2 regions of the Neisseria sp. HMSC078H04 genome follow, and region 2 is predicted to be linked to the other one. Evidence: predicted binding sites of a transcription regulator. Region 2 holds the regulator's gene; the other holds the start of a gene.
The links. The regulator sigma-54, encoded in region 2, starts transcription at its own class of promoters, with help from an activator protein. The targets are predictions, from matches to a motif close to CTGGCACGCTTCATGCTT.
Positions count from the first base shown of each region.

Region 1: HMPREF2560_RS00810 (pilin) is a predicted target of sigma-54. The motif match lies at 11,507-11,524, and genes of this name have one in related genera.

Region 1 covers NZ_KV835822.1:125,270-141,496, reverse strand. Annotated here, with positions in the region: gene HMPREF2560_RS00870 (FAD:protein FMN transferase) at 1-245, opposite strand, end outside; gene nqrF (NADH:ubiquinone reductase (Na(+)-transporting) subunit F) at 379-1,596, opposite strand; gene nqrE (NADH:ubiquinone reductase (Na(+)-transporting) subunit E) at 1,610-2,203, opposite strand; gene HMPREF2560_RS00855 (NADH:ubiquinone reductase (Na(+)-transporting) subunit D) at 2,207-2,833, opposite strand; gene HMPREF2560_RS00850 (Na(+)-translocating NADH-quinone reductase subunit C) at 2,833-3,609, opposite strand; gene HMPREF2560_RS00845 (NADH:ubiquinone reductase (Na(+)-transporting) subunit B) at 3,602-4,834, opposite strand; gene HMPREF2560_RS00840 (Na(+)-translocating NADH-quinone reductase subunit A) at 4,837-6,180, opposite strand; gene HMPREF2560_RS00835 (sodium:proton antiporter) at 6,518-7,936, opposite strand; gene HMPREF2560_RS00830 (YbaN family protein) at 8,378-8,737, opposite strand; gene HMPREF2560_RS00825 (DUF1415 domain-containing protein) at 8,752-9,348, opposite strand; gene HMPREF2560_RS00820 (Lrp/AsnC family transcriptional regulator) at 9,466-9,948, opposite strand; gene HMPREF2560_RS00815 (pilin) at 10,353-10,826, opposite strand; gene HMPREF2560_RS00810 (pilin) at 10,914-11,342, opposite strand; gene glnD ([protein-PII] uridylyltransferase) at 12,134-14,692, opposite strand; gene HMPREF2560_RS00800 (helix-turn-helix domain-containing protein) at 14,712-15,008, opposite strand; gene HMPREF2560_RS00795 (TIGR01244 family sulfur transferase) at 15,431-15,871, opposite strand; gene HMPREF2560_RS00790 (M61 family metallopeptidase) at 15,950-16,227, opposite strand, start outside.
Region 2 covers NZ_KV835825.1:372,155-388,381, forward strand. Annotated here, with positions in the region: gene pilC (PilC family type IV pilus tip adhesin) at 1-596, shown strand, start outside; gene HMPREF2560_RS03725 (LytR/AlgR family response regulator transcription factor) at 871-1,605, opposite strand; gene gluQRS (tRNA glutamyl-Q(34) synthetase GluQRS) at 1,845-2,732, opposite strand; gene tal (transaldolase) at 2,885-3,940, opposite strand; gene HMPREF2560_RS03740 (KpsF/GutQ family sugar-phosphate isomerase) at 4,075-5,049, shown strand; gene HMPREF2560_RS03745 (KdsC family phosphatase) at 5,116-5,652, shown strand; gene lptC (LPS export ABC transporter periplasmic protein LptC) at 5,649-6,230, shown strand; gene lptA (lipopolysaccharide transport periplasmic protein LptA) at 6,211-6,741, shown strand; gene lptB (LPS export ABC transporter ATP-binding protein) at 6,812-7,546, shown strand; gene rpoN (RNA polymerase factor sigma-54) at 7,712-9,067, shown strand; gene raiA (ribosome hibernation-promoting factor, HPF/YfiA family) at 9,117-9,431, shown strand; gene HMPREF2560_RS03775 (AmpG family muropeptide MFS transporter) at 9,493-10,782, opposite strand; gene HMPREF2560_RS11390 (hypothetical protein) at 11,040-11,213, opposite strand; gene ftnA (non-heme ferritin) at 12,125-12,610, shown strand; gene ftnA (non-heme ferritin) at 12,627-13,124, shown strand; gene pgi (glucose-6-phosphate isomerase) at 13,296-14,936, opposite strand; gene HMPREF2560_RS03805 (LacI family DNA-binding transcriptional regulator) at 15,194-16,227, shown strand, end outside.

The DNA.
Region 1 (16,227 bases), on a different contig from region 2:
GTAGACATTTGCCGATTGACTTCTTTAAGCGCATCATCAATGCGTTTTTGTATTTCGGCAGGGGAGGGGAGTTTGTCTTGGTCGTCTGAAAGATATTTGACGGTATAGGTTGTGCCCATGGTCTCGCCTTGCAGGGTAATGGTTTGTTGTTTTTCAGGTTGGCAGGCAGAGAGTGTGAGTGCGGAAACGATGGCAACGGTGCAACCGATTATCGGACGGTAAAACGAATTGGAAAGAAACGGCATAGGGGATTTGCGGATTATTTTTTGAAGCCTTTATTGTATCGTAAAAGAAAGGTTCAGGCCGTCTGAAAGTATGGTTTTCAGACGGCCTGGCAATAAAAAAAGGAAGAAACCGAAGTTTCTTCCTTTTTGTCTGTTAACCGCCGAAATCGTCCAAGAGGATGTTTTCGTCTTCCACGCCCAAATCTTTGAGCATTTTGATCACGGACTGGTTCATGATCGGAGGGCCGCACATATAGAATTCGCAGTCTTCAGGTGCTTCATGGTTTTTCAGGTGGTTTTCGTAAACCACGTTGTGAATGAAGCCTGTGTAACCGTCCCAGTTGTCTTCAGGCAATGGGTCGGACAGGGCGACGTGCCATGTGAAGTTCGGGAATTCTGCTGCGAGTTGGTCGAAGTCTTCGACATAGAACATCTCGCGTTTAGAACGTGCACCATACCAGAAGGTAATCTTACGTTTGGAGTTCAAACGTTTCAGCTGGTCGAAAATGTGGGAACGCATCGGCGCCATACCTGCACCACCGCCGATGAATACCATTTCGGCATCGGTATCTTTGGCAAAGAACTCACCGAACGGACCGGAAATCGTTACTTTATCGCCGGGTTTGAGCGACCAGATGTAGGACGACATTTGTCCTGGAGGCGCATCGGGTACGCGCGGAGGCGGCGTGGCGATACGCACGTTCAGCATGATGATGCCTTTTTCTTCTGGATATGAAGCCATGGAGTATGCGCGCAAAATCGGCTCATCCACTTTCGAAACATATTGCCACAGATTGTATTTGTCCCAGTCTTCGTGGTATTCCTTAGGAATGTCGAAGTCTTTGTAGGCAACAGTGTGAGGAGGGGCTTCAATTTGAATGTAACCGCCGGCTCGGAAAGGAACTTCTTCGCCTTCGGGAATGGCAAGCTTGAGTTCTTTAATGAACGTTGCTTTGTTGTCATTGGAGATGACAGTACATTCCCATTTTTTCACGCCGAATACTTCTTCCGGTACTTCGATGTCCATGTCGGTTTTAACGTTGACCTGACAAGACAGACGGCAGCCTTCGCGCGCTTCGCGTTTGCTGATGTGGGACAACTCGGTCGGCAGAATGTCACCGCCGCCGCTTTTCACGACAACACGGCACTGACCGCATGAGCCGCCGCCACCGCAGGCGGAAGGAACGAAGATACCTTGGCTGGCAAGCGCACCCAACAGTTTGCCGCCGGCAGGCATCGTCAGCTCTTTTTCGTTATTGACTTTGATGGTGATGTCGCCTTCGCTCACCAACTTGGATTTGGCAAACAGAATCATCAGTGCCAAAACCAAGACGATGAGGGTAAACATCACGATACCTAAAATAATCTCCATGCCGATTCCTTTCTTATAACTGGATGCCGGAGAACGACATAAACGCCATTGCCATCAGGCCAGCAGCGATAAAGGTAATGCCCAAGCCTTTGAGGCCTTTAGGGACATCCGAATATTTCATTTTTTCGGTAATGCCCGCCAAAGCGACAATAGCCAAAAGCCAGCCCAGACCTGCACCGAAACCATATACAACGGACTCGCCGAAGTTATATTCGCGTTGCGCCATAAACGATACGGCACCGAAAATCGCGCAGTTTACGGTAATCAGGGGCAGGTAGATACCCAATGCGTTGTAGAGGGCAGGGACGAATTTGTCCAAGAACATTTCCAAAATCTGCACCAAAGCGGCAATTACGCCGATGAAGGTGATGAATTTCAGGAAGGTTAAATCCACGCCTTCAACCAGCGCGCCGTCTTTTAACAGCGAGTAAACAAGTTGGTTGGCAGGGACAGACAGGCCGAGTACGAAAGTTACAGCCACGCCCAAACCGAATGCAGTGGATACTTTTTTAGATACTGCTAAAAATGTACACATCCCTAAGAAGAAGGAAAGTGCCATGTTTTCCAGAAAGACGGATTTTACAAAGAGGCTTAAGTAATGTTCCATGTCTTATTTCTCCGCCTGTTCAGGTTTCCAAGTGCGCAGACCCCATACCAAGAAGCCGATGATGAAGAACGCGCTAGGGGCGAGCAAGAACAAGCCGTTGGTTTGATACCAGCCGCCATCTTGTACAGTTTGGAAAATGGTGTAGCCAAAGAGCTTGCCAGAGCCGATCAGTTCGCGGATGGTTGCGATGATGATCAACATCATGCCGTAACCTGCGCCGTTGCCGATACCGTCAACCAAGCTTTCCAGCGGCGGCTCTTTCATGGCGAACGCTTCGGCACGGCCCATTACGATACAGTTGGTAATAATCAGGCCGACGAATACGGAGAGCTGTTTGGACAGCTCATAAGCAAATGCTTGGAGCAGTTGGTCAACCAGCGTTACCAAGGAAGCAACAATCGCCATTTGCACGATAATACGGATGCTGTTAGGGATATAGTTGCGTACCAAAGAAATGAAGAAGCTGGAAAAACCGGTTACCAAAGCTACGGAAATACCCATTACGATGGCCGTCTGAAGTTTGGTGGTAACCGCCAAAGCCGAACAAATACCCAAAACCTGCAAGGCAATCGGGTTATTGTCGATAAAGGGTGAAAACATCAAATGTTTCAAGCGTTTCATGTCAGCCATTATTGTGCTCCTGCTGATTTCAATTTGTTCAGGTAGGGGATATAGCCGTTTTCGCCGAACCAGTAGGCGAACGAACCTTGCACGCCTTTAGATGTCAGCGATGCGCCGGAGAGGGCATCTACGCCGTGTTCTTTGTCCGAACTTGCGCCTTTGCCGACGTGCAGGGCAAGTTTTCCTTGTTCGTCAAACAGTTTTTTGCCGACGAATTTTTGTTGCCACAGAGGGTTGCCGATTTCGCCGCCCAAACCCGGGGTTTCGCCTTGGTCGTAGTAGGTGATGCCGTTGATGGTGTTGCCGTCAGGTTGAATGGCGACAAAACCGTACATGACAGACCACAAGCCGTTACCGTGCATAGGCAGGATGATTTGGCTGACTTTGCCGTCTTCGCCTTTTACCAAGTAAACCTCGGTGTATTTGGCACGGCTTTTGATGCCGGCCAAATCGTCTTCGGGTTTGATTTGGATGCTTTGGGCAGGGTCTTTGCTGGCAACGCGTGCGCTGAAGTCTTTAGGCGCATCGGCGACGTATTCGCCGGTTGCCAAATCGACAACGCGTTGCTCGATACGTTCGGCAAAGGTTTTGCTGATGTCGGTGTTTTTATCCATCAAACCGGCTACGCTCAAGATATAGCCTTGTTTATCTTGGAGTTTTTGTTTCTCTTGGATGGGTTTCAAGCCGACGACTGCACCAGCAACGATGATGGAACAAATCAGGCTGACAACCAATACCACAATCAGCGTGCCGCTGAAGCTGTCTTTATCGAATTTCTTAGCCATTGCTGCGCGCCTTTCTGCGTTTGATGTTCGCTTGTGCGACGAAATAGTCGAAAATCGGGGCAAACAGGTTGGCAAACAGAATCGCCAACATCATGCCTTCGGGGTAAGCAGGGTTGACCACGCGGATCAACACGCACATCACACCGATAAGCGCGCCGTACCACCATTTGCCGACATTGGTAAAGGAAGCGGAAACAGGGTCGGTCGCCATAAACAGCATACCGATGGCGAAGCCGCCGACCACCAAGTGCCAGTACCAAGGCATGGAGAACATGGCGTTGGTGTCCGAACCGATGAAGTTAAACAGTGAAGACATCGCAATCATACCGATCATCACGCCGGCAATAATGCGCCAAGAGGCAATGCGGGTGAACACGATAAACGCGCCGCCGATTAAGAGCGCCAAAGTGGATACTTCGCCGATTGAGCCGGGTACGTTACCGATAAACGCATCCATCCAAGAGATGTTTTGACCGGTTACAGCGTTTTTCAGGCCGTCTGCACCGTGTGCCGCCCATTGCGCCAAAGCAGTAGCACCGGAATAGCCGTCAACCGCAGTCCAAATGGTATCGCCGGTAATATTGGCAGGGTAGGCGAAGAACAGGAATGCACGGCCTGCCAGAGCAGGGTTCATGAAGTTTTTACCTGTACCGCCGAATACTTCTTTCGCAACCACAACGCCGAAAGAAATACCCAAAGCCGCTTGCCACAAAGGCAGGGTAGGGGGAACGATCAAAGCAAACAGAATCGAAGTCACGAAGAAACCTTCGTTGATTTCATGTTTGCGTACAGTGGCGAACAAAACTTCCCAGAAGCCGCCCACGACAAATACAGTCGCGTAAATCGGCAGGAAGAAAATCGCGCCGAAGAGCATTTTGCCCAACACGCCCGCTTCAGACGACATATTGATGCCCAAAGCGTTGGCAAGGGCGTAATGCCAGTCGTTGGCGATATTTTGTTGCAGCAAATCAGGCGTTAACGCACCGAATGCCTGCGCGCCGACGTTGTACATGCCGTAGAACATGGCAGGGAACAAAGCCAGCCACACCAAAATCATCATGCGCTTGGAGTCGAGCGCATCGCGGACGTGGGCCGCTTTGCGCGTTACCGCGCCGGATGTATAGAAAATCGTCGCCGCAGCTTCGTAGAGGGCATACCATTTTTCATGTTTGCCACCCGGCAGGAAGTGCGGTTCGATTTTTTCCAGAAAATGTTTCAAGCCCATAATCAGCCTTCCTTCTCAATGGTTTCCAGCACCTTGCGCAACAGCGGGCCGTATTCGTATTTACCCGGGCAGACGAAGCTGCACAAAGCGAGGTCTTCTTCGTCCAATTCCAAGCAACCCAATGCCTGAGCGCTGTCGGTATCGCCGACGATTAAATCGCGCAAGAGCAGGGTAGGCAGGATATCCAAGGGCATCACGAGCTCGTAAGTGCCGATCGGTACCATGGCGCGGTCGCCGCCGTTGACGGCTGTGTTGAACTTGAAGAGTTTGTTTTTCAGGAAATGGCCGAGGGTTGTGCGCGTGATGGAGTATTTGTCCGGTTGTGGCGCAACCCAGCCGAACAGCTCTTTGCTGCGGCCTTCTTCGATAACGGAAATCTGATTGTGGTAGCGGCCGAGGTAATCGTGCGCGCCTTGTGCGATCGCGCCGTTTAATACTGAGCCGGAAATCACGCGGTTGTCTGCATCAACCAATTCGCCCGCAGTAATTTGCGATACTTTCGCACCCAAAACGGTACGCAAGAGGCGTGGTTTGTTGACTTGAGAGCCACCCAAGGCAATCACGCGTTCGGTGTTCAGACGGCCTGTTGCAAACAAACGGCCAATGGCAATCACATCTTGATAATTGATGGTCCAAACAGTTTTGTTCGCACCGACCGGCTCGATGAAATGAATGTGCGTGCCACTCAAACCGGCAGGATGCGGACCGCCAAATTCATGTGTTTCGATATTGGCAGCGTTTTCAGACGGCACGTCTGCGCCTGCTGCTTTACACACATGGATTTTACGTTCGGTCAGGCGGCTCAATACAAACAGGCCGCGTTTGAAGTCTTCGGCGGCTTCTTTGATGATGACCGTAGGATCGGCAGCCAGCGGGTTGGTGTCCATCGCATTGACGAAGATGGCGAACGGCTCGGCATCGACGGCAGGAATTTTGCTGAACGGACGGGTACGCAGTGCAGTCCACAAACCGGATTGGATCAGGTTGCGGCGCACTTCTTCGCTGCTCAATTTTGCCAGCGCTTCAGGTGCGTAGCGTTCGAACTCGATTTCGTCGTTGCCTTCAACGGCAATTACGACTGACTGAAGTACGCGCTTTTCACCACGGTGAATCGCGGCGATTTTGCCTGAAGCCGGAGCAGTAAATACTACGCCCGGATTCTTTTTGTCTTCAAACAGCACTTGGCCTTTTTTGACGGCTTCGCCTTCCTTGATTTTCATCGAGGGGCGCATGCCGACATATTCTTCGCCAAGCAACGCGACTTCGGTAATGGCCGGGCCGTCATAAATGACTTGCTCCGGTCTGCCCGCGATAGGCAGGTCTAAGCCTTTTTTTATCTTAATCATAAGGATGCGTTACTTTTTGGTGGGTTGAGATTCGGATGTCGGATTGTTTTTTCAGACGGCATGTAATGCTTTGAAACAAAGGATGGGCCGTCTGAAAAAAGCAGAGGTTTGCTATAAAAACAACGAATAAACGCAAACAACAAAGCTTCAGATTTTATCAGGTATAGGCTGCTTTATGTCAGTTTTACGCTTATTTTTACGGGAAAAGTGGGAAAAAAGTAGGAATGTGTAATCGAGTGTTAAGGGAAATAATTTTTAACTGATTGATATTTAAACGCTATATTTGATGGTATAGCTGAAAATAAAAGGCCGTCTGAATTTCAGACGGCCTCTAAGTTTAAAAGAGCTGCCAAACGAAGAAAATCATCGTATGCAGGGCAAACAGCGGTACCAATACAATCACCGACCATGCCATGTAGCCGAAGAAGGAAGGCATCGGTACGCCACGTTGTTCGGCAATGGCTTTGACCATGAAGTTCGGCGCATTACCGATATAAGTGAGCGCGCCCATAAATACAGAGCCCATGGATACTGCCAGCAATGAATGGAATAGGTGGCCTGTCATCAAGGCTTGGGCATCGCCACCGGCCATATTGAAGAACACCAAATAAGTCGGCGCGTTATCCAAGAATGCCGATAAAATGCCGCTCATCCAGAAATACATCACATTAATCGGATTGCCTGCCGCGTCGTGAACCAAAGAAACAACGGAAGCCAATGCGCCTGTTTCTCCGGCTTTCAAAATCGCCAAAACAGGCGAAATGGTAATGAAAATACCCAAAAACAGTTTGCCCACTTCGGCAATCGGCTCGAAGTTGAATTCATTACCTGCGCGTACCTGTTTGGGTGTAATAATCCAAGATACGGCGGTCAAAGCCAGCAAAATGCCATCGCGCATCAGGTTTTGCAAGGCGTAATGGCTGCCCAAGATTTCAAAGCCCGGATGATTTGGTTTCCACAAACCGGACAGCAAAACCGCGCCGACTACGCCGGCCAGCAACAGGAAATTCCATTTGCCGTAGATTTTGACTTTTTCTTCTTTATCGGAAGGAGCGGGAGCAAGGTGTTCGCTTTGTTCGCGGTTGAAGTGTCGGCTGTCGATGATGTAGAAAACGGCCAGCAAAATCACAGAACTGATCAATACAGGCAGCAGCATGTGTTTGACCGTCCACATGAAATCTACGCCTTTCAGGAATCCTAAGAACAGCGGAGGATCGCCTAAAGGAGTCAGACCGCCGCCGATATTCGCCACCAAGAAAATGAAGAAAATCACGATGTGAACGCGGTAGTGGCGTTTATGGTTGGCCTTCAAAAGCGGACGAATCATCAACATCGCCGCGCCTGTTGTCCCCATGATGGAAGACAAAGCCGTGCCGACTGCCAACAGGGTTGTATTCAATTTAGGCGAGCCGTGCAAATCGCCGCTGACAAAAATACCGCCTGAAATGGTATAGAGCGCTAAAAGCAGCAGGATAAAGGGGATATATTCTTCAACCAACGCATGGGCAACGGTATGTACGCCGGCTCCGAAACCAAAGGTGATGATAAACGGCGTTAAAAACAGCAGCGTCCAAAACGCTGTAATTTTGCCGAAGTGGTGGTGCCAAATATGGGAGAAAAACAGAGGTCCGAGTGCAATGGATAAGAGAATCAGTGCAAACGGCAGACCCCAAAGCAGGCTTGCGGATGAGCCGTCAAAATCGGATGCCGCAGCAGGAAAGGCGGCAAGAAGTAGTAAAAATGAGAGAGAGCGCATAGTATTTCCTTTTTATTCTGTTGCGCCGTGAGGAACTTCATTGAGAAAACACGGCGGTGAAATATTCAGGCCGTCTGAAAATATCCAGACGAACTGCGCGGTTGTGTCAGGGGAAAGTATAACGCAAAGCAAGTGTTAAGGGACGGTTTAGGGTGTTGGAATCAAAAGAAATGTTGATACAAATAAAGGAATCAAAATGAGTAGAGTAGTTGGAGGTAGTAAAAAAATGGTTTTGAAACAGGAGTTTGAAATCTCGGAAATAATACTATCGAAAAAATACTTTGAATTAATTTTAGCTAAAATTTACATTTAATTGAATAAATGGAGGCCGTCTGAAAAATGAGGGTCGAATAGGGTGTTTTGGTTCTTACTGATTGTTTTAATGGATAAGTTAGGTGTGAAAACAAAAAACAGGTGAGTGAAAATGCCCACCTGCTTTATTTATGCTTCCGGCCGCAGCCACATCCACACAGCCACGCAGCTGCAACAAATTGACGATATGACACCAATCCACCAGCGTTCTGGAAATTGCCAAAACATAAACAGGCAAGAAAGGGCCATCATGCCGATAGCGAAGAACTTTGCCTTGCGCGGCACTGCGCCGTTATTTTCCCAATTTTGTATGATCGGGCCGAAATGGCGGTGATGATACAGCCAATTGTGGAAGCGCGGCGAAGCTTTTGCCCAGCAGGCGGCGGTCAATAAAATGAAAGGCGTAGTTGGCAGTAATGGCAGGAAAATGCCGATAATGCCCAAGACGAGCGACAATGCGCCGCAAAAAATCAACAAATAGCGAACCATATTCCCGTCACCAATTATTTGTTTTCAGACGGCTTGTGATGTGGAAATGGACAACGTGGAATGTCCAACTTATCCCAGCCATCGTGCCCCATTTTTTCCAGCAGCGCGATATTGCGGTCAAAAATTGCCGAGGCGTCGGGAAATGCTTCAGCCGCTTTAGCAATACTGTCTTCACGAATCAGATGCAAGGTCGGGTAGGGCGAGCGGTTGGTGTAGTTGCTGATGTCGTCGGCTTCTGTGCCTTCAAATTGAAAATCGGGATGGAACGGCGCAATTTGGACAATGCCTTCCAATTCGTTTTCTACAACCGCATCGTCGGCAATTTCCAGCATTTGGTTGAAGGTTTCAAAATCAGGGAACAGTGTCGGATGAACCAGTAAAGTGGTTTCCAATTCCGAAGCGGAAGTATTGCCCAGAAGCTGCAATTCACGATCCAAGTCTTCAAGAAAACCGTCCAAATGACGGGCTTTGCTGACAACGATGCGAACCAGGTTTTTAACGTGCGGCGCTTTGGCAAACGGGCAGAGATTCAGTCCAATAACGGCTTTTTCCAGCCATTGTTTGGTATGTTCTGAAACAGTATTGGTATCAAGATGGGCGGTGTCAGTCATAGTAAAAGCTTATGTGAATTATTCTTAAAAAGTATACAAGTGTATGGACGTGAAAGCAAACCATTGGAATTTAAAAGGCCGTCTGAACAACAGACGGCCTTTATCGGTTTCAAATCATCAATCCTGAACCAAATGAACCAAAGGCAGAGCGGTCGTGTTTTTAATTTCTTTCAACACAAAACTCGATTGCGCATCTTGCACTCCGTGGTGCGAAAGCAGCGTGTCCAAAACAAAATGGGAAAACGCGTTCATATCGGTAAAAAAGGCATGGAGCAGATAGTCGGTTTCACCCGTTAACGCAAAGCAGCTCAATACTTCAGGCCAAGCGCGGACAGATTCGGAAAAATCCTCACGCGCATCTTTTGCCTTGCTAATCGATACACGGATAAAAGCCTGCAAACCCAAGCCCAAAGATACGGGAGAAAGCTGGGCGGCGTATTTTTGAATAATGCCAGCATCTTCAAGCTGTTTGAGACGGCGCAGGCAGGGAGAAGGGGAGAGCGCCACTTTTTCAGAAAGCTCAACATTGCTCAACCGCCCATTTTCCTGCAAAACCTGCAGAATCTTTAAATCCGTTTTATCCAAGTTTAGATGAGGCATGATGGTTCTCCCAATGTAGACAATGTATGTTTTGAAAATGAAAAATGCTTAAAAATAAAGACTTGTATGGTTAAATTATATATTGAGTTCAGATAGGCGACAAATTGTCTTATAAGGAGTGTTGCGAATTTGTTTTATGTCGTGGTGAAAAGATGAAGGCCGTCTGAAACTAATCAAGATTAAAGTTTTATGCCATATTAGGATTGGATATAAAGAGGCCGTCTGAAAATGAATTTCAGACGGCATTTATTTTCGTAATGTGATGATTCAGGCTCTTAATGACCTTGTTTTGGAGAGTTTTGTTCTTTTGCTTTGATTCGTTTTCCACGTTTGTATTTGGCTTTGTTTGGGGTGTTTTCTTCGCAATGTATTTTTGTGTTTTTCTTAAGGTATATGCTTGGTCGTTATCCGTTTGAGTTGTCTCGGCACATGGCGGGAACCATCATCGGATCCAGTGTTCCGCCGCATTGCCAGTTAAACAACCAAGTCGAATCATTGTTAATTCGATATGGGGTCAGGGTAAGGACTTTGCCTTTGTTTTGACCTTTATCGAAAGGAATGCTGATTTTGCCTGTATCTGCTTCTACAGTTACGCCACCGTTTTGGATGTATGTGCCGCCGATGCGTTGAGCGGTAACGCCGATTGCGCCTTGTTTGCTGACATCCTCTGCATTGGGCAGGCGATTATTTACCGCTGAGGCAATGCTGATTTCGGTTTTTAGGTTATCGGCAAGGTATAGCGCTTCGGAGGCTTGCGCCCTACCGATATAGTTTTGGTAAGTGGGTATGGCGACAACAACCAGAATACCGAGGATGGCGATAACTATCATCAGCTCAATCAGGGTAAAACCTTTTTGGGCTTGAAATGGGGTATTCATTTGAGCGTATCGTTTTCTTATTTTTATAAAGCAAATCCCATAACCGCGTTATGGGATTTGCTTATATTTTAGACTGCAATACCAATATTAGCGGCAGTTAGCGGGAACGTGTTTAGCATCACTATTCTTGAATTTACAAGTCCAAGTAATAGGAGACTCAGGATTTTCTTGTTTAGGAGTCAGAGTAAAGATAGGTTGTTTACTAGCACCAGTATTACGAGTAGTTACTGTAATTACACCTGTTTTTGCTGCGATAGTGATACTTTGAACGTAATTAGTAGGTTTAGGAAGGCTATAACCAGTATTAGTCGTAGTAATTTTATCTAAACCACCCAAAGCAGCAGAAGTTTCTGCTACAGCCAGTTTTGCTGGTTCAGCTAAGCTCAGACCTTCAGATACTTTGGCGCGGATGGTGTAGTCTTGGTATGCAGGCAGAGCGATTACGGCCAGAATGCCCAAGATGGCGATGACGATCATCAATTCGATCAGGGTAAAACCTTTTTGGATTGCTTTCATTGTTTAAAACTCCAGTTTGAAAGTGTGAATAATTATGTTTAAGTAAAAAGTCCGTAATGTGCTTGGCACTATGTATTATGAGTAAACCATAAAGTAAGAAGGAATATACAGCTTCCGTCGGGCTTGCTGCTTTGAGGCTTGGGCCTTATCGGACGTGTTGTTTCAAGCAGTCGGTGTGCCAAGTGTGGAAAACTGGTTAAAAAATTTATTTTTTATTTTTTGTTTATTGTTTTTATTGGGTTTATTTTTTAATTTTTAAGTTTTATGAGGTTTTGTTTGAAAGTTTCAGGATTTTAGGGAATTTTGGTGGTTGACGTTTTTTGTCAGTTTTGTGTTTTTTGTGACAGGGAAGGGAGATAAGTTTGGGTGTGTGACGTTTTTTGTCAGAAATTAAACTTGTTCAATAATATGTTAATTGATTTAGATAGGCGGTATCTTTATGGATTAATCGGTAGGTTTAATATTTTGTGATTTTATTTTTTTGTTTTTTATGGGTTTTATTTTGTATACGTATTTTGTTTGAATATGGATGAGGAAAAGATTTGGAAGGAAGGATTTTTTACGAGGGTTTGGTGTAATAGGTGAATGAAAATTTATTATCAGAATTATATTCATTTGGGTTATGATTTTAGAATGTAGTTTTATGTCAGAAGGAAGTTTTGGTTTCGAATTTTAAGGCTTTGGATTTCTTGAGTGTTTTAGAAGGGTATATTCAGGATGTTTATATATTGAATGCGATTAGGGTGAGCAAAAAATGCTCACCCTGTATTTTTAAGATGTTCAGACGGCCTTTATGGGGTCAGGACTTCGATTAATGCTTGTTTTAGGGTGTTTTGGGTTTGCGGGTCTTGTAGAGATGGGCTATAGGTGATGAAGCTATCCTCAATGCGCTGATCCAGGGTGGTGATTTTGGCGTAGCGCAGGCTGATGTTGTGTGCAAAGAAGGTCTCGGCGATGTCGGCGAGGAGGTGGGGTCGGTTGACGGCGGTGATGTCTATGGTGTGCCAGCCGGGATAATCTTCTTCGGGGGTGATGATTACGGTAGGCGGGATGGGAATGTGGCGGATGCGGCGGCTGATGTGTGGGCGGCCGCTTTGTTTTTGGACGGTGGTATTGCCGTGGATGAAGCTGTTGAGTTCGGCTTCGAGTGCGCTTTGGCGGTCGGGATATTCTTCGGGCGGGAGATTGTCGGGAAGTTGTAGGATAAAGGTGTCGAGGATGTAGTCGTGCTCGGTAATGAAGGCACGGGCGGCTTGGATGTCGAAGCGGTGGCTGCTGAAGATGCGGCAGAGGCGTGCGAAGAGGCGGTCGCCATTGGGCATGAACACCATGACTTGAAGGCTGTTGCTTTGGGGAAGGATGCGGCTGCGGACGGCCGGACTTTGGGTGTCGTAGGCGAGGTTTGCGGTGTGCCAGAGGATTTCCCGTGTTTGATGGCGGACGTAGTATGCGCTGCCGAGGATGCGGCGGAGTTTTTGTTGGTTTTTGAGGGGAACGGCCGCGCGCGTGAGCTGATCGGTCGAGGCTTGTTCGCGTCGGTTGGGGAGGCGTTCGGGGTCGTGGTGTTTGCTGTTTAAAACGGCGGCGGTGCTGTGGTAGAGGGTTTGGAGCAGACTGGCGCGCCATGTGTTCCAAAGTTTGGGGTTGGTGCCGCGGATGTCGGCAATGGTAAGCAGGTAGAGTGCGTCGAGGTATTCGCGTGTGGGAATACGGCGGCAGAAGGCTTGGAGGACGTGCGGATCTTGGATGTCTTCTTTTTGGGCAACGGTGGACATGAGCAGGTGGTTTTCAACCAGCCATGCGAGGAGGTGGCTTTCTTCTTCGGTGTAGTAGTGGTTGGCGGCGAATTGTTGTGCGTCTTTGATGCCTTCTTTGGCGTGATCGCCGCCACGGCCTTTGGCGATGTCGTGCAGCAGGGCGGCGGTGTAGAGGACATGTGGTCGTGGGTAGGCTTGCATGATGGCGCTGGCCTCGGGCATTTCGTGGCTATGGGTTTCGATGGCGAGACGGCGCATATTTCGGACGACGGTCAGAATGTGGTCGTCCACGGGGTAAATATGGAAGAGGTCGTGTTGGAGCAGGCCGGTGATTTTTTCCCATGCGGGGAGATAGCGGCCGAGTACGCCGTAGAGGTTGAGAAAACGGAGGGTTTGGGTAAGGCCGGTGCCGTGTTTGAAGAATTGGATAAAGCGGCGGCGGTTTTCTGGATTTTGGGTAAAACGGGTGTTGATTTTTCGTGTGGCCGCCCACCATGCGCGCAGGGTTTGCGGCTCGATGGTGGTGATGTTTTGCTCCTGCATGGTTTGAATAATGGTGAAGATGTGTTCGGGATTTTGTTCAAATAGGGCAAGGTCGTTGGCGGCGATTTGGTGGCCGATGCGTTTGTAGTGGCTGTCGATGGGGTGGATATGTTGGGGACGGCTGGAGGTTTGATGGTTTTTGAGAACCGGAATGAGGATGCCGTTGAGTTGTTTGATGGATTTGGTGGCACGGTAGAAGGTGTGCATCAGGGCTTCGCTTCTGCCGCGAATGTCGGGTTGGGTATAGCCTAAGCTTTCGGCAACTTGGGACTGGTAGTCGAAAAGCAGCCTGTCTTCGGGGCGGTCGGCGGTAAGGTGGAGGTGAATGCGGATGTTGGCGAGACGACGGTAGCCATGGGCCAGCATGCCGGCTTCGGTGCGTGTGAGGACGCCGGCGGTAACGAGGGCGGTGGGGTTGCTGTCTATGCCTTGTGCTTTGGCTGTCCAAATCAGGGTGTGGATGTCGCGCAGGCCGCCGGGGCAGGTTTTGATGTTGGGTTCGAGTTGTGCGCCTGTGCCTTGGGATTTGGTGTGGCGTTGCTCCATTTCGAGGAGTTTGGCTTCGATAAAGGCGGCTGTGTTGCGGCGTGTGTTGAGTTTGTTTAGAAGTTGGGCGGTAAGGTTGGGATTGCCTTGGAGATGGCGTGCTTCAAGAAAGGCGGTTTCGCCGGTAATGTCGTTTTGGGTGCTTTGGAGGATTTCTTCTATGCTGCCGCTTTTGATGGCGGGATTGAGGCGTGCGTCCCAAAGGGTTTGGATAAATTGGGTGGTTTGTTGTTGCAGGCCGTCTGAAAATGGTGTGGTGGAAACAATCGCTAAATCCCAGTCTGAATGGGGATAGAGTTCGCAACGCCCGAAGCCGCCGATGGCAATCAGACTGATGTCGTTGCTGTCGGGAAAGTGGATTTGCCAGAGGGTTTGCAGTAGGGTTTCGGCAGCGGCGATATGGTCGCGGAAGTAAGCGGTAGGGCGGTTGTTTTGGCGGTAGGCGGCTTCTGCTGCGGCTTTTTGCTGCCGGTAGGTTTGGATGGCTTGTTGGGCGGCGGTCATGATGGTGTCTGGCTGTGAATTAGGCTTGGGTATCGGCAGGCTCGGTCATTTGGCGGAGCATTTCTTGCGGTGGAAGGAGGAGTTTGTAAGGGGCGATTTTGAGTGCGGATGCGATTTTTTCGATGTTGGAAAGGGCGATGTTCCAGCGTTTGCGCTCGACGGCGGAGACGTAGGTGCGGTCGAGTCCGCATTGGCGTGCGAGTTCTTCTTGCGACCAGCCGTGATTGACGCGGTAGAGGCGCATGTTGTAGGCGATAACGGCGCGGAGGTCTTGCGGATCGGGCAGACTGGGAGGGGGAGTGAGTTTGTTGACCATGGTGTTTTGGGTTTGTGGTTTGAACGATAAGGGGATTTTATACTATTTTTGCTAGGGGAAAGGAAAGGCCGTCTGAAAGTTTCAGACGGCCTTCAAGAGGGTAGGTATAAAAAAAGGGGGTGGCACTCAGCCACACCCAAACACACACACATCAAGAGGAAAGAAAAATCATTTAATAAGAGAGCTGGCTCTTATCGAGGAAACTGGAAGATTCGGGCATGGCCCTGAATCATTGAAAGGCATTATAAATGAAAATAGGATTGGGGTATTGACACAGGTCAATTCTGTTTTAATTTAGAAAATATATCTCCAAGATAGTGGAAATAAATTATAAATAAGCTAAGGCCATCAGGCCGTCTGAATAATCGGTTTCAGACGGCCTGATGGCCTTAAGGGCTACTAGTTACTATATAAATTAGGTATTAAGCCAAACCTTTATCTTTGGCTTCTTGCAGGCGAGCTTCAAAGTTGCTGAGGTTAACGCCTGCCTGTTCGGCTGCGGCAACCACTTCGGCTACGGATGCGCCGTGTTGCACTTGATGATAACCCCAAAGCAGGGAGCAACGTGTGCCGGTACGACAGAAGGCAAGAATAGGAGTTGGAGATTGTTGCAACAGATTTTGAAAGGCTGCAACATCGGCTGCGTTGATTTGAGGCGCGACAACGGGCTGGTGTGAGAATTGGTTGATGCCGGCCTCTTTAAACCAGTTTTGCACTTCGGCAAAAGCCGGTTGGTTTTCTTCTTCGCCGTCCGGGCGGTTGCAGATGACGGTTTGGATGCCGAGGCGTACGGCTTCTTGAACATCGGCTTCGGTCAGTTGGGGGGCGATATAGAGGGAGTCGGTCAGCTTGCGGATGGGCATAGTTTTTCCTTTCTTTATATTGAATGGGTATGTTGATTTCAGACGGCCTGTGAAGTAGCAGGCCGTCTGAAGTTTTATTTAATGATTGTACAACCAGTTTTCGAGTTTTTGGCGATCGGTAATGTGCAGCAGGGCGGTATTGGCTTCTGCTGCTTGGACTGTGATGCTGGTCTCGCGCAACAAGCCTTGGCGGAAGAAATGGATGGTGGTGCGCGTGCCGATAGGCAGTTTGCTCCACTGCGCTGCAAGGTCGTTGCAGGCGTAGCCGCCCAAGGCGATGATTTTGTCTTGCGGGCAGAGTCCGGCATTTTCTGCGCTGCCGCCATTGAATACATGAGTCAGGACGGCATAGTCGC
Region 2 (16,227 bases):
ACATTTATGTCAGCGACAATAAGGTAGGCAAAGACAAAAAAGGCTGGAGTCTGACTTTAGACCCGAATGAACGTGTGACTGTCAAACCGACGATGATTTTGCGTACAGCCGTTGTAACCATCCGTAAGTATGAAACCAAAACAATTCATACTGATTCTTCCAGTACCGATGTTTGTTTGCCGGATAGTACGTCCACACAAACGACAGCGAAAACGATTATTCTGGGTGTAAATGCTGAAAACGGTGGCCGTTTGGGCTTGCGTGATGCGCGTATCTCCAGAAAGGATCGTACATTTTTTATCAAACGTGAAAATAATGGCCAGATTTATTACGCCAACGGTATGACTTTTGATGGCGTTATCAACTTTACTTATATAAATTCCAGCAAAGCCGACGATTCTCCGGTAACTGCCGATGGCGATAGCGGCGGCACGGGTACGGATAAGGAGTTGAACGCCACGCCGAGCGTGCCAAACAATAAATGTTTCGCAACCAAAGGTGATCGCAGTCTCTTGTCTAACCAACTGGTCAGCCTGAAAGTAGAAGGCCGTACATGCGGACTCAAACGCATCAGCTGGCGTGAATTGTTCTTTTAATTGGTAAGGCTTAAGCATCGAGGCCGTCTGAATTTTTTCAGACGGCCTTTTCTGTTGAGTGGTAGTAATTGAGAGATGCTGGATTAAAAAATGGAAAACTTTGTTTGTGGATATAACAAGGTTTGATCAAATTGAGAGCTTGGATAAAGTTAACCGACAGACTTAGGCTATTCTTTTTTAATTTTCTACTATTTGGCTAAGAAGTTAAAAGGCCGTCTGAAAATATCTTTTCAGACGGCCTTTGATTTAAAAAGAACTAATCAAGGAGGGCATTTTAGATGCTGTTTTTAATGATTTTCCGCAGGGTGGAGAGTTGCCGGCGGCTGACGGGCAACGGGGTCGGAATATCGAGAATTTTAGCGCTCCATGTGGATGCGGATTCGTCGTTTTCATCATCGTCCAGTCGAATCAGGCTGTCGAGGGTGTGGCGGAAGACGAGGGCATTGCGGTGGATGCGGATGACTTTGTCGCCCAGCAATTCTTCCCAGTAAACCAAGGTCTTCGGTAATTCGTAGCTTTGGCCGTCGCCGGTAAACAGATAGACGGTTTTGTGTTCCGCCATCAGGTAACGCGCCTGTTGCCATGGGATTTCAACCATGCGCTCGCGGTTGTACACTTTGAAATGGGTGAAGCTGTCTGCTTTTTCGCGGTTTTTCTCGATGATGCGGTCAAGCGCGGTTTGCAGGCGGGTCATTTTGATCGGTTTGAGCAGATAGTCTGCGGCAGCCAGCTCAAACGCGCGCAGGGCGTGTTCTTCGTAGGCTGTGGTGAATACAATTTCCGGCTGGCGTTTGGCGGTACGCTTAATGCGTTCGACAAACTCGAGACCGTCGATTTCCGGCATGCCGATGTCGGCAAAGACGATGTCGACTTCGTGGACGCTCAACCACTCCAATGCTGGCATGGCATGGTGAAAGACGTTGAGCAGTACGACATTGCACTCTTCCAATAATACACGTAAGCGTTCTGCTGCTAATACTTCGTCTTCTACAATAATGGCACTTGGCATAGCGGTATTCTTTTTGTCGTATCGTGGGAGATCTGCCGCGCTTTGTCATCCTCAATAACGCGTCAGCCGTATGTTGTTACAACCTTAAAATTATCAGTTTGTGACAATTTTAGGAAATTTTTAAAATATACATGATTTTTTGCTTCTTGCGGCATGGTTTGGGATGAATCGGAAGATTACTTACATAATTTTATGAAATATTGTAATACCTAGAGTAATTTTGTTGTAATTGCGCTAATTCAGTCCGTGATAATGGACGATTTTGGGATTTTGTCCATTTGCCAGTGTGCTACCGCCCAATCGAGCAATTCTTGCGGACGGTTCACGGCAGGTGCATCGGGTAGGTTGAGGTAGGTTAGGACTTGGCGGAGAAGTTGTTCTTTTTGATTCAAATCCAAAGCCGGTGCAAGGGTTTGTTTCGACCATTTTTGCCCTTGGTTGTTGGTCAACAGGGGAAGGTGCGCGTAGGCCGGTGTGGGAATGCCGAGGCATTGTTGCAGATAGATTTGGCGCGGCGTGGAAACGAGCAAGTCCTGACCGCGGACAATATGGGTTATTCCTTGATCGGCATCATCGGCAACCACGGCAAGCTGATATGCCCAATAGCCGTCGGCACGAAGCAGGACGAAATCGCCGATATCGTGTGCCAGATTTTGTGCGTAATGTCCGACAATGCCGTCTGAAAAACCGATTACGCGATCGGGAACTTGAATGCGCCATGCCGGCGTTTTGTTTTGCGTGTCGGGCCTTTGCTGAGGATTGCGGCAACGGCCGTTATATACAAATCCGTCTGCGCCATGTGTTGCCGCCGCCTGCCAGTCTTTGCGGCTGCAATAGCAGGGATACACCAGCCCGGCTGTTTTGAGGCGGTCGAGGGTGTCTTGATATAGGTCGTAACGGCGGCTTTGATAGGCGACTTCGCCGCCCCACTCAAAACCGAAAGCTTCGAGTGTGCGCAAAATGTCGGCAGCGGCGCCGGGCATTTCGCGCGGGGGGTCGAGGTCTTCAATGCGGACCAGCCATTTGCCCTGATGAGCGCGTGCGTCGACATAGGAGGCGACGGCGGTCAGCAGGGAGCCGATATGAAGCAGGCCGGTAGGGCTGGGGGCGAAACGTCCTATATACATGGCAGGGTGGTTTTGTAGGGCAGGGGCAGTATGCCTGCACGGTATTCAAATCGTGATAGAAAAGGGCGTGCCGTACACGCCCGAATTTGGGTTTCAGACGGCCTGAGACTTTTCAAAATGATTTAAGTTTCTCGACCATCCGTTCAATCCGCTTAAGCCAAGGGAGCAAGCAGTTTGGCGAAAGCGTCTTCAAATTGTTTCAAACCGTCTTCCTGCAAACGAGTTGCCAAAGTTTCGACATCAATGCCGAGTTTGGCGGTTTCGGCAAGCTGCGCTTGGGCTTCGTCCACACCTTCGGTCAAAGTGGCTTTGGCGGTGCCGTGGTCGATAAAGGCTTTGAGTGTGGCATCGGGAACGGTGTTGACGGTATGGGCGCCAATCAGGCTGTCAACGTACAAAGTGTCAGGATAGGCAGGGTTTTTCACGCCGGTAGATGCCCATAGAAGTTGTACGCGGTTGGCACCTTTTTCGGCAAGTGCGGCAAATTCGCTGCTGCCGAAGTATTGTGCCCAATCTTGATAGGCGGCTTTGGCCAGTGCAATGGCGACTTTGCCTTTGAGATGGTCGGGCAGGGTGGCGTCCAATGCGGCATCAACACGGGAAATAAAGAAGCTGGCGACAACTTGGATATGGGAAACGTCGTGTCCTGCTTTCAAACGTTTAGCAATGCCGCGCGTGTAGGCCGCATAGGCTTTGAGGGTTTGGGCACGAGAGAAAAGCAGGGTCAGGTTGACGCTGATGCCGTCTGAAACGAGGGTTTCAAGCGCTTCGATGCCTTCATCGGTTGCCGGTACTTTAATCATGACATTTTTACGGCCGATGGCGGCGTGCAGGCGGCGCGCTTCTTCAACTGTGCCTTGCGCGTCTTTGGATAATTCAGGCGAAACTTCGAGGCTGACGAAACCGGTTTTGCCGCCGGTAGATTCGTGTTCGGCAAGACATACGTCGCAGGCGGCTTGTACGTCGGCAACCGCCATGGTTTCGTAGCGTTGTTTCGGGGTAAGGTCTTGCTGTTTAAGCGCGGCTACTTCATCGGCGTACAGGGCATCGCCTGCAAAGGCTTTTTGGAAAATGGCAGGATTGGAAGTTACGCCACATACACCTTGCTTCAGCATTTCTGCCAATTCGCCGCTTTGTACCAGCGAACGGGAGAGATTGTCCAACCAGATTTGTTGTCCTAATGCTTTAACGTCCGATAAAATAGTCATCTCTGATTCCTTTTACATAATAGGTTTGTTTGTGAAGTGGCGGTAATGCTACGCCGATTCGATGAATTTGAACAGTTTACAGCCGATTAATTTGGGCAAAACAAACCTAAATTCAAGCACGAAAGGTGGCTTTGATGGCGGAAAACACACTTTATCTCGACTGGGCGCGCGATGTATTGGATACGGAAGCCGAAGGTTTGCGTGAAATTGCGGCGGCTTTGGATCATGATTTTGTCCGTGCGGCAGAAGCGTTGTTGCACTGCAAGGGCAGGGTCGTCATTACCGGCATGGGCAAGTCCGGACACATCGGCCGCAAAATGGCGGCGACCATGGCTTCGACCGGCACGCCTGCGTTTTTCGTCCATCCTGCCGAAGCGGCGCACGGCGATTTGGGCATGATTGTGGACCACGATGTCGTGGTTGCCATTTCCAATTCCGGCGAAAGTGACGAAATTGCGGCGATTATTCCGGCGTTGAAACGCAAAAACATCACGCTTATTTGTATCACTGCCCATCCGACTTCCACCATGGCGCGTCATGCCGATATCCATATTACCGCGGCGGTTTCCAAAGAAGCCTGCCCGCTCGGCCTTGCGCCGACTTCCAGCACGACCGCCGTGATGGCATTGGGCGATGCGCTGGCGGTGGTATTGTTGCGTGCACGCGCGTTCACGCCCGATGATTTTGCTTTAAGCCATCCGGCCGGCAGCTTGGGCAAACGCCTGCTGTTGCGTGTGGCGGATATTATGCACAAAGACGAAGCCCTGCCTGCCGTTTTGTTGGGCACGCCGTTGAAAGAGGCCATTGTCCGCATGAGTGAAAAAGGCTTGGGCATGTTGGCGGTAACCGATGCCGAAGGCCGTCTGAAAGGCGTATTTACCGATGGCGACTTACGCCGTCTGTTTCAAGAACGCGACAGCTTTGCCGGTTTGAAAGTGGACGACATCATGCACGCTTCGCCGAAAACCATCTCCGCCGACCGCCTGGCCACCGAAGCTTTGAAAGCCATGCAAAGCGGCCATGTGAACGGTTTGCTGGTGGTCGAAGAAAACGGCATGCTGATTGGCGCGCTGAACATGCACGATTTATTGATGGCACGAATTGTCTGAATCGACGGCAAAAACGTTTTCAGACGGCCTTATGCTAGAATAGGCCGTCTGAAATAAGGAAACCTTATGCAAAACCTCTCTTCCGACCTGCAACAACGCGCTTTAAGCATCAAACTGCTGATACTGGATGTGGACGGCGTTTTGACCGACGGCCGCATTTTTATCCGCGACAACGGCGAAGAAATCAAATCGTTCCACACTTTGGACGGACACGGTTTGAAAATGCTTCAGGCCAGCGGCGTGCAAACGGCGATTATTACCGGCCGCGATGCGCCTTCCGTCGGTATCCGCGTGAAGCAGCTCGGTATCAACTATTACTTCAAAGGCATTCACGACAAACGTGCCGCCTACGCCCAATTACGCGAACAGGCCGGTGTGGAGGAGCATGAGTGCGCCTTTGTCGGCGACGATGTTGTCGATTTGCCCGTGATGGTGCGTTGCGGATTGGCGGTTGCCGTCCCCGAAGCGCATTGGTTTACTTTGCAATACGCCCATTATGTAACCCGACGTTCCGGCGGCGCAGGCGCGGTGCGTGAAGTGTGCGATTTGATTATGCAGGCGCAAGGTACGCTTGAACCTGCTTTGAAAGAGTATGTACGATGAAAATCAGATGGCGTTACGGAATCGCCTTTCCGCTGGTGTTGGCCGTTTCACTCGGCGCACTGGCGGCGTGGCTCGGCCGCATCAGCGAAGTGCAGGTCGAAGAAGTCGTCCTCAATCCGAATGAGCCGCAATATTCGATGAAAGGCATCAACGGCAAACGTTTTGACCAAGAAGGCCGTCTGAAAGAAAACCTGAGCGCGGTCGATGCCGTCCAATATCCCAATAGCGCGGACGTGCATTTGGACAAACCGCATCTTTCGTTTTATCGCGACGGCAGCCTGTTGTACGAAGTCGGCAGCGACAAGGCCGTGTACAATATTCAAAACAAAAAAGTCGTTTTTGAACAGAATGTTGTCTTAAATAAAGCGGCAGATGCCAAGCGTTTGGCCGGCATCGTCAAAACCGAACGTTTGAATGTCGATACCGAGGCGCAATACGCCCATACCGACAGCCCGGTTACTTTCCAATACGGACAGTCCGGCGGTCAGGCAAACGGCATGACTTATGACCACAAAACCGGTTTGCTGAATTTCCCTTCCAAAGTGAAAGCCACAATTTATGATACAAAAAATTTGTAAAACCTTAGCCCTTGTTGCCGTTTTTGCCGCCAGCCCGGCCTTTGCCCTGCAAAGCGACAGCAAGCAGCCGATTCAAATCGAAGCCGACCAAGGCTCGCTTGACCAAAACAACCAAAGCACCACCTTTTCCGGCAACGTCATCATCAAACAAGGCACGCTCAATATCCGTGCCGGCAGCGTAACCGTTTCGCGCAACGACAAAAGCGAGCAGTTGATGAAAGCCACCGGCTCGCCCGTCAAATTCAGCCAAGAGTTGGACGGCGGCAAAGGCGTGGTCAACGGCCAAGCCAATACCGTGACGTATTCTTCCGCAGCCAACCTCGTTACCCTGTCCGGCAATGCCAAAGTACAGCGCGGCGGCGATGTGGCCGAAGGTGCGGTCATCACGTACAACACCAAAACCGAGGTTTACACCATCAACGGCAGCGCTAAATCCGGTGTGAAATCCGCCGCGAAATCCGGCCGCGTCAGTGTGGTCATCCAGCCGTCCAGCACGCAGAAAAACAAATAAGAAAACACACAAAAAGGCCGTCTGAAAAAGGTTCAGACGGCCTGAGGTCAATATCGAAAGTCAACAGAATATGAGCGCAAACAACAGCCGTCTTGTGGTTCAAGACCTGCAAAAAAGTTTCAAAAAACGCCAAGTCGTCAAAAGCTTCTCCCTTGAAATCGAAAGTGGCGAAGTCATCGGCCTGCTTGGCCCCAACGGCGCAGGTAAGACCACCAGCTTTTACATGATTGTCGGCCTGATTGCCGCCGATGCAGGCAGCGTGATGCTGGACGGACAAGAGTTGCGCCACCTGCCCATTCACGAACGCGCCCGCCTCGGCGTCGGCTATCTGCCGCAGGAAGCCTCGATTTTCCGCAAAATGACCGTGGAACAAAATATCCGCGCCATTTTGGAAATCAGCATGAAGGACAAAAGCCGCATCGATGCCGAACTGGAAAAACTGTTGGCCGATTTGAACATCGAACGCCTGCGCAACAACCCCGCGCCGTCTTTATCCGGTGGCGAACGCCGCCGTGTCGAAATCGCGCGCGTGTTGGCCATGCAGCCGCGTTTCATTTTGTTGGACGAACCTTTTGCCGGCGTTGACCCGATTGCCGTCATCGATATTCAGAAAATCATCGAGTTCCTCAAATCACGCGGTATCGGCGTATTGATTACCGACCACAACGTGCGCGAAACCCTCAGCATCTGCGACCGCGCCTACATCATCAGCGACGGTACGGTATTGGCTTCAGGCAAGCCGGATGATTTGGTCAACAATGAACGAGTCCGTTCGGTTTACTTGGGTGAAAATTTCAAATATTGAATGTATATTTGACGGTATATGAAGCCCTCATTTTGATTGAGGGCGGCTATAAATATTGGAATAATCACTACAAATACAAATATAATACTGATAACCTAATCTTTCAGACGGCCCGTCAGATACAAGCCGTCTGAAAAACTATCCATACATTTCGAATCAAACACTATGTCTTCACTCGTCCTTAAACTCAAACAGACCCAGCAGCTCAACCAGCGGCTGCAGCAGTCTCTGCGCATCTTGCAGATGTCGGGTCTTGAGCTTGAGCGCGAAGTGGAAGACTGGTTGTCGGACAATCCTCTGCTTGAGCGTCCGGAAACCGATGAGTTTGCCGACAGCGGGCTCAACCGTGCCGTCACCATGCCGCGTGCCGGTCAGCAGTTGGGCGGCGACGATGCCGAAGATATTTGGAGCAACATCGCCGAAGAAGAGGATTTCAAACACTATCTGCATGCCCAAGTGTGCGAGCATCCGCTCTCGCAAGTGGAAGCGGCCTATGTTCATGTCTTGATTGATTTTTTGGACGAACAAGGCTACCTCACCGACAGCCTTGAAGAAATCATCGACCACACGCCGTTGGAATGGATGCTGGACGAAGAAGCCCTGCAAAATGCGCTGGACGTATTGCAAACCTTTGACCCGCCCGGCGTGGCGGCGGCCGATTTGACCGAGTCGCTCATGCTGCAGCTGATGCGTTTGCCGGCTTCTCCGGCCAGACAAATGGCCGCGCATTTGGTGCAAAGTTCGCTTCAAGATTTGGGCAAAAACCGCAAACAAAACGTTCTGCGTTTCCGCAAACTCTATCCTCAGGCCGACAGTGAAACCATAGAAGCCGCGCTCGATATGATTGCCGGCTTGAATCCTTATCCGGCTTACGGCTTCGCTTCTGCCACCCCTACGCCTTATATCCAGCCTGACGTTTGGGTGAGAGAGGGCAAGGACGGCTGGGAAGTCATCAGCAACGAAGCGGCTTGGCCGAAGCTGCAGCTCAATCAGGAATATTGTGACCTGATGAAATCGGCGGAAGAGGGTGCGCCGGAGTGGAAGGAAAAAATCAGCGAAGCCAAACAGCGCATTGATTCTTTGGAACTGCGCAAAAGCACAGTCCTCCGCCTTGCCGAGTATATTGTCAAAAATCAGGAAGATTTTTTCGTCTTCGGCGAAATCGGCCTGTCGCCCATGCTGATGAAAGATGCCGCCGCCGAATTGGGTTTGGCGGAAAGTACCATCTCGCGCGCCGCCAATCAGAAATATTTGTCTTGCCCGCGCGGCCTGTTTGCGTTACGCTATTTCTTCACACAGGCAGTGAATGCCGACGATGACGGCGAAGGGTTCAGCCAAGGCGCAATCAAAGCCGTATTGAGCCAGCTGATTGAAAGTGAAGACAGTAGCAAACCTTATTCGGACGAGACCCTCGTCAAATTATTAAAACAACGCGGCATTGAAATCGCCAGACGTACAGTTGCAAAATATAGAGAATCATTAGGCATACCACCGGCACACAAACGAAAATTTACCGAGTAGATATATTCCGATCCGTTTTGACGGACTAATCAACCGAAGGAGCTGTATCATGAATCTGAAAATCACCGGTCTGAATTTTGATGTTACCGAAGCCATCAAAAACTATGTTTCCGATAAGTTGGCACGAATCAATCGCCACGCTGACAACATCATCTCCGTGACCATTACGCTCTCGGTGGAAAAAGTCAATCAAAAAGCCGAAGCTGATGCGCATTTGGCAGGCAAAGATTTGCACGTTGAAGCGATTGAACAGGATATGTATGCCGCGATTGATGTTTTGATGGACAAACTCGACCGCGCTGTTTTGAAACATAAAGAAAAAAGCGGCGATGTCCGCAGCACTGTCAAACCTGCTGCCGAATAAAGTTTTTGTATGATAAAGGCCGTCTGAACTATTCAGACGGCCTTTTGTTTGTTAAGGAGATTTAGCCTTGCAAACGGGTATTCACTTTTTCGCCATTCCATGGTGCTACTTTAAACAGCAGCAACATGCCCGGTATGCCCAAAGCAAAACATAGCCAGTAGAAATTAAAGTAACCCATCGCTTCAATCAGATAACCTGCCGAAGCATTGATAAATGTACGTGGAACGGCTGACAGACTGGTAAAGAGGGCTAATTGTGTGGCTGTAAATGCAGGATTGGTTTCACGAGCCATATAGGCAACAAATGCTGCTGTACCCAGACCTACGCCCGCTGCTTCTGCACCAATTACAGCTGCAAGCATCATTTGTTCTGTCAGTGTGATGGTTTCAAACTTGCCAAAATTTGCCAACCAGGCGAAGCCTAGAATAGTAACCCATTGCGCCACGCCGAAAATCCACAAAGCTCTATTGATGCCGAGCTTTATCATCCAAATACCGCCTACAATACCGGCAATGACAGCAGGCCATAAACCGGCATTTTTGGCAATGAGGCCGATGTCGGTTTTGCTGAAGCCCATGTCCAGATAAAACGGTGTAGCCAAAGAAGTGGCCATGCTGTCGCCCAGTTTGTAGAGAAAGATAAACAGCAATACCAATATGGCCTGTTTGATTCCTTTGCGGGAGAAGAACTCACTGAAAGGGTCAGAGACTGTTTGGGCAAATGTACGCGACACAGATGGTGGAATGTCAGACTCTTTGGCTAAAAACAGGGTCATCAGCAGACCGGGCAGCATAAATAGTGCAGTAATGATGAATACGTTGTGCCAAGGCATCAAGTCGGCCAAGATCAAGCTGAGCGAGCCGGGTACCAAAGCAGCGATACGGTAGGCATTGACGTGGATAGAGTTGCCCAAGCCTAATTCTTCATCTGACAAAATTTCGCGGCGAAATGCATCCAATACAATATCTTGGCTGGCAGAGAAAAAGGCGACCACCAACGATAAGCCCATAATTACATATAAATGCTGAGCAGGATTTAGGAAGGCGTAAATGAGCAAGGTCAGCAGCAAACCAATTTGCGTAACCAGCATCCAACCGCGTCGCCGTCCTAAAAAAGGTAATCTGACCAAATCAATGACGGGAGACCAGATAAATTTCCAAGTGAAAGGCAGCCCGATAAGTGCCATCAGGCCGATGGTTTTCAAATCGACATGTTCGCTGCGCAACCATGCCGGAATCAGGTTGATCAGAAAATAAAGCGGCAACCCCGAAGTGAAGCCTGTAAAGATACAAATCAGCATTTTGCGCGAAAAAATCTTGCGCCAAGTGCTGGGTTGGGGTGCGGTTGTCATAGTGGAATCAATAAAAAAGAAAAGGGATATTGTAGCAAAGATGGGGAATATGGCGAATGAGCTTCTGCTATCTTTATTGAATAAAGGCCGTCTGAAACTTTGACAAATTAAGTTTCAGACGGCCTTTTGTTGGAACAACTGGTTTGGCGGGCAACGGAGACTTCAGGACGGAAGAAGGGTTGCTTGGGTGTATTTATAAAATTGAAGTTAAGAAAGTTTCAGACGACCCCTAGAGATCGTTTGAACGATGAGAAATATCAGTGGTAATTTGTGCCGTCAGTGTAGCCGTTTCCTGATTTGTCCACAGCAAAAGCAGAAATCGGACCGACCGTTACTGTCCCTTTAGGCTGAGTTTCTTGGTAATACTCATATGCTGCAACACCCATACCAGTTGCAGCACCAACAGCAGCACCAATTGTGCCACCGACCATAATAGCTGGTCCGGCAGGAATACTGCCAAAAGCTATACCGACACCCAGACCAATACCTGCACCAATTGATCCTCCTATTTATGCACCATTTGCTCCTCCTTGAAGGATTCTCTCTCCTAAGCCTCCTCCATAAATTAGTTCCAGATCCTCAATGGATAGTTCAATCATGTTATTTTTCCTTTTCAAAAAAATTAGATGTAGAATATTGAGTCAATACACCCAATATGGAAAAAATAATAAAAGCATGAATATAAATCATAAAATCAACATTATCTCCTTGGTAGCTTTCATAAATAAAAACGATTGGTATTGATATACAAATTAAAATGTACAGGTACTTTGAAATTACCAGTAACTTATACACAAATTTTGATTTCATAGCCTAGTCTTTCATTTGAATAAAATCTACCCTAATCAACTTTCCAACCAACTTCCTAACTTCTTCATGCTTTCCCTGATTGAAGTTAACCAGTAGATTTTTCAACAATATGTATATTATGTTAAATAATAAATGGTAATTGTCACATTCAAATATTAAGGATAACCTACTTTGAAACTATATCGCTTTGATGCGTAATTCTATAAAAAACATTGAATTTTCATGTTTTCTATTTATCCAGTATTTTGGAGTTGATAAGTGAGAGCAAAAAACTTTGGAAATCTACGATTCTCCTTCCAACACCTCATCATTTCTCTAGAGAATTTAGGCAAAGGCGATATTGATAACTCATTTCATTAAATGGAACCAAATGAGAATGATTTATTTATAAAATCCTTTTAAATTAATGGGTTACAATAAAAATTGATAAAATAAAATTGACTATTCTCAATAAAATGAGTAAAATTCATCCGCAAATACAAATTTTGTATTGTGATACATCTATTAACCGCATTAAGAAAAGGAGTTAGTTATGCTAAGTAAGTCAATTACAGCAAAATTAAACGAACAAATTAATCTCGAGTTGTATTCATCAAATGTCTATTTGCAAATGAGTGCATGGTGCCATAAACATGGTTATGAAGGCGCTGCAGCATTTTTACTTCGTCATGCCGATGAAGAATTGGAACATATGCAAAAGTTGTTTACTTATGTGAGCGAAACCAGTGGAATGCCTTTGTTAGGTAAAATTGACGCCCCTAAACACGATTACGCTTCATTAAAAGAAGTTTTTGAAACAACACTTGAACACGAAAAACTAGTGACATCTAAAATTAATGAGTTAGTTGAGAGTACTTTTGCAGAAAAGGATTACTCTACTTTTAACTTCTTACAATGGTATGTAGCTGAACAGCATGAAGAAGAAAAATTATTTAACAGTATTGTTGATAAATTCAAACTTCTTGGTGAAAGTGGTACAGCGCTCTACTACATTGATCGTGAATTAAAAACTTTATAAGAATAGGAGAAATAAAATGTTATCAAATAGCGTGATTAAACTATTAAATGATCAAATGAATTTAGAGTTTTATTCTTCTAACTTATATTTACAAATGAGCGCCTGGTGCGAACAACAAGGTTTCGAAGGAGCTGCAAAATTTTTATCAGAGCATGCGGCTGAGGAAATGCAGCATATGCGTAAACTCTTCACTTATTTAAATGAGACCGGCGCATTGGCTATCATCACACAAATTGATGAACCACCTCATCAATTTTCATCATTGAAACAAGTACTTGAATTAACTTATGAACATGAAAAGTTAATTACCTCTAAAATCAATGAATTAGTTGGTAGAACTTTTGAAGAGAAAGACTACTCTGCCTTTAACTTCTTACAATGGTATGTGGCTGAACAACATGAAGAAGAAAAATTATTCAGTGGAATTTTGGATAAATTAAATCTTCTTGGTGAAGATGGTAAAGGTTTGTTCTTAGTTGATAAAGATTTAGGCGCATTAACAACAAACAACTAATCAAGTCTGATGAAAAAGGCTAAGTCATTATCGATTTAGCCTTTTTTTATATCAAAATCTAGCTACTTTTGTCTAAAAGTGCGGTGCTTTAACGGTTCATTCTTACCGCCGATTAGGTTTTGAAATGCCCGTAAGACAGGCAGATATGCTTGTCTTACGGGCATTTTATTTTCAGACGGCCTTCGATCTTGCGTTGCAGTTGCGGTAGAAGGCGATCAGACCGTTGGTGGAGCTGTCGTGTGCAGGCGTGCCGCGTTCGAGTTCGGGTTCGATGGTTTTGGCCAGCTCTTTACCGTATTCCACGCCCCATTGGTCGAAGGGGTTGATACGCCAAATCACGCCTTGAACGAAAGTACGATGTTCGTAAGCAGCCATCAGCATGCCGAGGTTGAAAGGCGTCAGGCTGTCGATGAGCAGGCTGTTGCTCGGACGGTTGCCGGGGAATTCTTTTTGCGGTGCAAGGCGGTCGCGTTCGTCTTGGGGCAGGGCGGCCAATTCGATTTGCACTTCGTCTAAGGTCTTGCCTTTCATCAGCGCTTCGGCTTGGGCAAAGGCGTTGGCAACGGTAAAGCGGTGTTGGCGGTGGTTGCCGTAGATTGTGGTCATGGGGACGATAAAGTCGACGGGAATCAGACGCGTGCCTTGGTGTAGAAGCTGGAAGTAGGCATGTTGGCAGTTGACGCCTTCATCACCAAAGACAATGCCGCCGGTGGTGCAGGAAACGGGTTGGCCGTCTGAAGTACGCTGTTTGCCGAGGCTTTCCATATCGAGCTGGTTGAGCCACGGGGTAAAGAGGCGCATGTTGTGGCTGTATGGGACAACGGTTTGGCCGTCTGAATGTTGGAAGTTGTTGTACCAAACGTTGATGAGCGCCATCAGGACGGGAATGTTGTGGCGGAATGGCGTTTCGAAGAAATGGGTATCCATCGCGTGTGCGCCGGCCAGCATTTTGCGGAATGCTTTTTCGCCGACGGCAACCATCAGCGGCAGGCCGATGGGTGACCAGACGGAATAGCGGCCGCCGACCCAGTCGGACATGGCGAAGACTTTGTCGGGGGAGATACCGAAGTTTTGGGCTGCGGCCACATCGGCGGAAATGGCGCAGAAGTGGCGGTAGATGCCGGAATCAGGCAAACCTGCATCGCGGTACCAGGTGCGCGCCGCATAGGCATTGAGCAGGGTTTCCGGTGTGCGGAACGATTTGCTGGCAATGCTGAATACGGTGGTCTCGGGATTGAGGCCGAGAAGGGTTTGGGTCAGGTCGGCATCATCGGAGTTGCTGACAAAGTGGACGCGGATGTTTTGCCAATAGGGTTGCAGCGCCTGTGTGGCCATGCGCGGGCCTAAATCGGAGCCGCCGATACCGATGTGAACCAAATCGGTAATCGGTTTGCCGGTAATGCCTGCGTGGGTGCCGTCTAGGAGTTGGCGTGCGAATTCGAGGGTGCGGTTGAGTTCGTGATGAACTTTGGACACGATGTTTTCGCCGTCGACGTAAACAGGTTTGGCATTGGCAGGCAGGCGCAGAGCAGTGTGGAGAACGGCGCGGTGTTCGCTGGTGTTGATTTTTTTACCGCTGCTCATGGCCTGTATATATTGTGGCAAATCGGCTGCTTCGGCCAGTTGGCACAATAAGTCAAGGGTGTTTTCATCTAGGCGGTTTTTGCTGTAATCAAATAACAAACCGTGCAGAATTTCGTGCATATTATTGAAACGTTCGGCATCTGCGGCGAAGCGTTCGCGCAGGGTAACGTGTTGAGTATCGGCATGATGGGCTTCCAAGGCTTGCCATGCGTCTGAGTATGCGGACATCTCGTTTCCTTAGTATGTAACGGTAAAATAAGCAGAATAGATAGGTATTTCCTGCTTTTTTGTAGTGGCTTGTAGTTTAACAAATTTGAACAGATTTTGGGAGATGGCGTGGGCGGTTTTGTTTAAGAAATGTATGCGAAATGCAATAGAAACGGTTGATTATCATCAAGTTTCTGTAAAAAAGGGGGTATGACACCGATGTCTGCTGTGTTATCCTATGTAACATTATTGAAATCTTGTCGGGGCGGGTCCGTAAGATGGCTACAATTTATGATGTCGCTGCTTATGCTGGGGTATCTCCTAAGACGGTCAGCCGGGTGATTAACGGCGATGCGCCGGTCAGTGATAAAACCCGTTCCAAAGTAGAAACAGCGATTGCTGCTTTGGGCTATATCCCATCTTCTGCGGCACGGATTATGCGGTCACACCGTTCCGGATTGGTCGGTCTGATTACCGGCGCCATTTCGCGGACAGGCGAGAATACGGGCGGACACGGCATACCGGATATGTTCTTGATTAAGGGCATTCAGCAGCGGATTCGCGCACAAGGCAAGATTTTGATGATTGCCGACATCGATAATAAGCCGGGGCAGCCCGGTCAGATGGAGCCGCTGATCCGTACCTTTATGGAGCATCGTGCCGAGGGGATTTTATATGTGGCAGGTTTCCATCAGGAAGTATTGCTGCCGGAAGTGCCCAGTCGTTGCCCGATGGTGTTGGTCAACTGTTTTGATTTGGCAGGTACACCGTCGGTTTTGCCGGACGACGAAGCAGGGCAGTATGGCTTGGTGCGCCGAATTATCCAAAGCGGGCACAAGCGGATTGCTTATGTGACTTTGCAGCCGGGCGTGGAAGCGACAAGATTGAGATTGGCTGGATACCGCCGTGCTTTGGCTGATGCGGATATTGTCTTCGATCCTGATTTGGTGCAAACTGGTTATCCTGACTTCAGCAATGATAGCGGGTCTTTGATTTCGGCTATTTTGAAGCTGCTGTCTTTGCCGCTTCCGCCGACGGTAATTTGCTGCGGCAACGATGAAATGGCAGTACGCGTGTACGGGATTTTGAGGACGCGCGGCGTGCGGGTTCCCGAGCAAGTTTCGGTTGCTGGCTATGATAACCACAGCGCGATTGCGGAGACGCTGTTTCCGCCGTTGACCAGTACCGAACTGCCGTATCTGCGTATGGGTGCGATAGCGGCGGATTTGCTGTTTCAATACATCGAACATCCGGCCGGTACGGCTCAGCCCGTCAAGGTTGTTGGGGAAACCATCTGGCGTCAGTCTGTGAT